2 regions of the Blautia ammoniilytica genome follow, and region 1 is predicted to be linked to the other one. Evidence: riboswitches for the same ligand, from Rfam matches in the RefSeq annotation. Region 1 holds a riboswitch; the other holds the start of a gene.
What was found. Region 1 has a riboswitch for cobalamin ahead of OCV61_RS11530 (hypothetical protein). Riboswitches for the same ligand answer to the same signal wherever they lie in the genome.
Positions count from the first base shown of each region.

Region 2: another riboswitch for cobalamin. It lies ahead of OCV61_RS00225 (cysteine-rich small domain-containing protein); the one in region 1 lies ahead of OCV61_RS11530 (hypothetical protein).

Region 1 is NZ_JAOQJL010000022.1:30,318-33,522, reverse strand. Features, by position in the region: gene OCV61_RS11535 (Ig-like domain-containing protein) at 1-1,064, opposite strand, end outside; gene OCV61_RS11530 (hypothetical protein) at 1,101-1,328, opposite strand; cobalamin riboswitch at 1,648-1,837, opposite strand; gene OCV61_RS11525 (DegV family protein) at 1,955-2,833, opposite strand; gene OCV61_RS11520 (TetR/AcrR family transcriptional regulator) at 3,135-3,205, shown strand, end outside.
Region 2 is NZ_JAOQJL010000001.1:53,692-56,896, reverse strand. Features, by position in the region: gene OCV61_RS00235 (class II aldolase/adducin family protein) at 1-399, opposite strand, end outside; gene OCV61_RS00230 (phosphatase) at 640-1,353, shown strand; gene OCV61_RS00225 (cysteine-rich small domain-containing protein) at 1,565-1,873, opposite strand; cobalamin riboswitch at 2,115-2,305, opposite strand; gene OCV61_RS00220 (C40 family peptidase) at 2,494-3,205, opposite strand, start outside.

The DNA of each region.
Region 1 (3,205 bases):
TTCAGTGTGGCAGTTACCTGCTGCTCCTGGGTTCTCTTTGATGTATCCAGACTATACGTCTGGGATTTTGCAGGCTGCTGTTTAACAGTAGACTTAAAAATGCTCCAGTCTGAGAAGAACCATCCGCTCTTATACTCTTTTACACTTGGTCTTTTCAGGCTGATGCCAGAAACAGCACTCTTGTAGCTGTTGTAATATGCAACATGATAGGTGCTTCCGTCTTTTGTAACACCGTCTGTTGTGGAAATCACATCATCCACATAATTCCTGTAAAGGAATTTTGCAGCCTCAGCAGCCTGATTCGGTGCCTGAACTTCATCGCTTACCTTGGTTACTGAAGAAGAAAGGATCTTCACATAATGGTCTGTCCAGGTTTTATCTGTTTTTCGGGCTGCCACCTGGAATAAGGTATCCAGCTTATCTACAGCCAACGGCCAGAAAATATGCTTTGTACCATCCTCCGATGGTCTGTAAGCGATCAGCTTATCATCCTTTTCATTGACTGCATCCAGTGCATCCCCCACATACAGTCTGTCATAATCCCCGTTTTTCAGTGTGACAACTGCATCAATCTCTCCATCCTTTACAAGCAGGGTGCAGGCTTCTGCCGGAAATCCGCTATCTGCCTTTACAGCTGCCTGGTAGGTACCATCCTCCAGTCTGTCCGGAGCTGGCGTTACCATAGGCACATTCAGCTTAATATGAATGGTATAAGTAATATCATGAGCAGCTGTCATTGCCACAGTAGTTCCTGTGATCTCCATATCCTGGTTGAGAACAGCAGGAACCTGAAAAACAGATCCTGTATATTCTGTACCTGAAACCGGCAGATACTCATCTCCATCTACAACCAGTTTATTATAGCTGCTGCTGGAAAAAACCACTGTTGCAGTTACTTTTCCTCTTGTAATGGTCACCTTCGGGCAGGTAATCGTAACTTTTCCTGAACCGCCTTGGAAAGTAAAGGATTCTGGAGTATAGGTTCCGTCCTGATATTTTTCTGCAGAACTGGCAGCCAGCAGAAGGTCATCCTGTACATATTCCTCTGTATTACCATCTGTCAACTCGAAAGACGCATCCCCGGTATCCGGATCAGAAGGTTATTCACCGCTGGTAAATACATCCTCCACATCCTCTGCTTCTCCCAGATCAGCCTGGTCCTGCACATCGGATACATCAGCGTCAGATTCCTCCTCGGTCACATCCTGAACAGCCTGTACCTCTGCATCTGCTGAAAAATCCTCTGCTGCAAATGCAGGAGATACAGATGTTACGGTCATTGCTCCTGTTAGCAAAAGTGCTAAAAGAGCATTTGACTTTTTCCTCATTGCTACTTCCTCCTTTGATAAAATTAGGTACTCGCTGCTTGTAGAGGCAGGAGTCCGCTTACATCGGATATACACGTTTCTGTGCTTTGCGTGGAATTTTAGTGAAATAGGAACATTACAAAGTAATCTCCTCTTACACACAAAAAAGCCTGCTTTCATTTGAAAACAGACTTCCTTCAATCCTTAATCTTTCTCTGTGGTATTTAAGCTGCAATAGGGGATTTATTGCAATACAAAAATACTTGTACCAGGGCGCATAAAAATCCCCCTGCCACCTTTTGATCTGATTATTTGAGTGAAAGTGCTTTCATCGGAAGTTTTTCATCGGATATTTCCAGCAGGTTTCCTGGCTTACAGTTCATCGCTTTGCCCCCTTCTCAGACTGTCGTCCAATGGATTTACTGGCATTGCTCCCTGCTTACAGTGACCGGATCGCTCAGGATTTCCACCTGATTCTCTTTTACCCTTCACAGTTAATCTGCGTAGGCACTGAAAACATATATATTCATATCATATGATAGCAACTTCTAACCAAAAATCAAGTCATAAAACCAAATTTTATATATAAATTTACGGTCATTTAAAAATGTAAGTAATTACACGGATTGTTCCGTACTGTGCACATTTTAACTAATGGATGGATCCTGTACAATGCTGAATCCCATACCGTATACTCCCGGGCCGGTGTGGCTACCTACACTGAAGGACAAATGATCGTAATAAACCTGTACCTCAGGGAACATCTCCTGGAGCATAGCCTGCCATTCTCTGGACTCTTCCAGACTCAGACCTGACCCTGCTGCCCCGATCCTTACATATTTAGAATCGATCCCTGGAAAACGTTTTTCCAGATCCTCTTTCAGTGCCTTCAGCATGATGGCTTTTGCCTTCTTCATGCCTCGTGTTTTGGCAAAAGCATCCAGCTTCTCTCCCTGGATCGTAAGTACCGGCTTGATATGAAACACAGTACCAAGAGCGGCAGCTGCAGGCGTGATCCTGCCTCCCTTTTTCAGATATTTCAGATCATCAACTGCAAGAAAAATGCTGGAATCATAGGCTCTTTTTTCCAGATCCTCACGGATCTCTCTGGCAGATCTGCCCTCGTTTGCCATATGCAGTGCTTCCATTACAGCAATACGCATAGTAACAGAAATACGATGGTTATCTGCTACCTGTACCTTTCCCTGGAAATCCTCTGCAAGTCCAATGGCAGTAGCACAGGAACTGCTTAAACCACTGGACATGGGAATATGGATGATCTCATCATAACCCTTAGACAGGATTTGCTTCCACATATCCATCACATCACCAGGGGAAGGCTGGGATGTAGATACATCATGACCTTCTATAAGACTTTCATAAAAAAAGCGTTGCTCCAGATTGATTCCTTCATAATATGTTTGTTCGTTAATGATCACCGGCATAGGAAGTAAAAATATCCCCAGCCTGTCTGCTTCTTCTTTAGTGATACCGCTGTTACTGTCTGTCATTACGGCAGTTTTCATACCTTAAGCTCCCTTCCAAAACCCTTCTGCTCTCTCCACCAGGAAGATTACTCTTCTCTAAGGAGTAAGTTATCATAGGTTTAACTTCTCATCTAACATCTTGCAAATTTTCCTGCTTTCGATATAATCAAAATAATCCTAACTGTTCAGTACCTTGCAATTATCTATCAGGAAAATGCATTCCAAAACACCTTCGGTGCTGGCTTTTGATTACAATAATCACATGTGACGAATTGTAACACTTTCCAAATAAAGATTCAATTCTTTTTTTCAAACTGTGACAATGTAAGGAGATTTGTTCATGAACATCCATAAAAAGAACCCATCCAACTTATTAGCGCGGAAGTGTATTGCAGCTGCCCTTAGTCAACT
Region 2 (3,205 bases), on a different contig from region 1:
ATACTCAGCAATCGGAACACATCCTAATGCGATAACTGCCTCTGGCATAATCGGCTGTGTAAGAGGAATACCTGCAATTGCAAAAGATGTTGCATATACAGGATGTGCATGTACAACAGATCCTACATCCGGTCTTTTCTGATATACTCTCATGTGCATCTTGATCTCAGAAGAAGGACGGAATCCCGGATTTGCCTGGATCACATTTCCCTTAGCATCTACCTTACAGATATACTCCGGAGTCATAAATCCTTTGGATACACCAGTAGGTGTGCAGAGAAATTCATTGTCATTCAGTTTTACGGAAATGTTACCATCGTTTGCTGCTACCATGTTACGGTTGTAGATACGTTTTCCGATTTCACAAATCTGTTTTTTGATCTCATATTCGTTTACCATGCTTTTTTATCCTCCTTAAGCATATATAGCGTTTCCTGCTCCCTTTTTCGCAGTAACATTTTGTTTCTATTGTGATTCTACCTCATTCCACACAATAAGTCAAGGTAAATCTGTTGTTTTATGTTGTTTTTAAAGGTTTTATTATGTTGTTTTTATTGTTTTTTCAGGAAATCACCTGTTTTTTTTATTGACAAAGCTTTTCACGCTGTGTCATACTGGTAGCAAAGGAGTTGTTTAATTATGTTTTTATCAGATATACACACTCATTCTATTGCCAGTGGCCATGGCACCTCCTGTACCATTACCCAAATGGCAAAAGCAGCTTCATGCAAAGGACTTTCTCTTTTAGGGATCACAGACCATGGTCCTTCTACTATAGGCGCAGGTACTGTTTCTTATTTTCGCAGCCTGTCCGCAGCCCCCAGGAAGCGTTTTGGCATTCAGCTGCTTTTAGGTGCAGAGGTTAATATCCTGGATGAACAAGGCCGGATCGACCTTCCAGCAGATGTGCTTTCAGGCCTTGATTATGCGATTGCCAGTATGCATATCCAAAACCTTCGTCCCGCAGACAGACAGAGCAATACACTTGCACTGTTAAATGTGATGCAGCATCCCTGTGTAAAGGTTCTCGGCCATATTGATAATACTCAATATGATCTTGATTATGAAGCCGTGATCCGGTCTGCCGCACATAGCCAGGTTCTTATGGAGATCAACGAGGCATCTCTTGCGCCTTATGGATACCGTGGCGATACCAGGCCTAATTGCCGCAGGATTTTAGAACTGTGTCTCCAATATCAGGTTCCTGTGCTCCTTTCCAGTGACAGTCATGGGATCTCTCACATCGGTGATTTTACTTATGGGGAAGCTTTTGCAAAAGACTGTAATTTTCCACCGGATCTGATCCTTAATAGCCAGATTCCCAGACTGCTTTCCTTCCTTATGAAAAGATAGGTTTTTATATAACAGGAGCATTAGATAGGTATTTCCATTACATTTTTTACTTTATTGGAACATTACGGAATAATTTCTATAAAAAAAACTGCTGTATGGATTCTCCTTTCAGAGATTTTCCGTACAACAGCTTTTCTTATTTATATCTTTATTACTCTTATCTTTGTTATTCTTGTCACTATTATTCTTGTTTTTATTACTCTTGCCTTTATTATTCCTGTTTATCATTAGCTTTCACGCTTCTGATCTCATCCATCAGTTTTGCAAGTTCCTGATACTTACCGGTTACGTAACCATAATTTCTGCGCTTATGCGGCAGTAAACACCCTGTACAATCTTTCAGGCCTTTTTCCGTATATTTAAAATTCCCTCCGCACTTATCCCCCAGGGCATATAATGGACAATAACAAAACAGGCAATTAAAATCCTGTGGGTCTGCACCTTTGTGGCACGGAAAAAACTCACATTCTTTATGACTGAAAAAGGAATATTCTTTGCCTTCCCAATATTCACCGGCCATTCCATCCGCCTCCTGTTTTTCTTGTAAAAAAGAGGGAGCGATGCTACTTCGGGGTAGAAAATGAACCGTTCATAAATACGCGGAGGGAACGGACATCCGAAGTAGTATCGCCTGCCATTTAATCGGTATAATTCTCATGAACAGGCGCATTCCATAAAAAATGTCTGCTACCATTAAAGAGCAGACAACACTAAGGGGCTGCGGATTCCCCGAAGTTGGTTGTTACACTTTACACGGAAGTTTAACCTCGCCATACTAAGCAGGTTTCCTGACTTCAGGATCATCGCTTCCTCTCCCCTTCTCATGCATCAGCACAATGGGATATTGAGATTGGCTTCCCTGTTACAGTGACCGGATCGCTCAGGACTTTCACCTGATTCCCTCTTCTGTCATCTTCTAGAAATGATCAGCACTTAATATGTTCAATATGGAATTATACTGGTATCATAATACCCTTTTACTATATATTTGTCAATGCTTATTTTTCTATCCCCCCAAAAAAGCTCCCCCCAAAAACTGCCATCTGAAATTTGGGTAATAAAAATCCCTGAGTTCCGGAATGCACAAATAAAAGCACTCCAGTCTCAGGGGATATGTTCTAAATATCTTACTATTTGCTATTATACAAGACGTCTTACAGAGGTAATGGTTCTGTAAGCTGCATTATTACTGATCTTAATACCATCCTTCGCATTGGAAGCATGTACGATCTGTCCATTGCCCATGTAGATTGCCACGTGACCGCCATAGCAGATCAGGTCTCCTGGCTGTGCATCTGCATAAGAAACTTCTGTTCCAGCATTCTGCTGCTCATAAGAAGTTCTTGGAAGGCTGACGCCAAAATTAGCATATACACTCTGTACAAATCCGGAGCAGTCTGCACCACCAGTAAGGCTGGTGCCGCCCCATACATATGGATTGCCAACAAACTGAGTAGCATAATTTACAACAGAAGATCCTGAACCAGAGCCAGAAGATGAAGAACTGGAACTGGAAGAAGAATCAGAGGAGCTTGACTCAGAAGAACTCTGATATTCGCTTGGATCTACTGTATTCTCAGAATCAATCACATTACCATACTCATCATACTGAGTCTCACCAGAGCCTGATGATTCAGAACTGCTTACTGCATTTCCTTCTTCATCATACTGGGTAGAATCATAATCACCATCATTAGATGCCTGTGCAGCAGCTGCTGCTTCTGCCTGGCGTCTTGCCTCTTCTTCTGCTGCGATACGCTCTGCCTCCAGCTGCTCGATCTCAGCCTGCTGTGCTGCAAGAAGATTTGCGTACTCAGTAGCCTGCTGCTGTGCATATGCGATCTCATTCTCA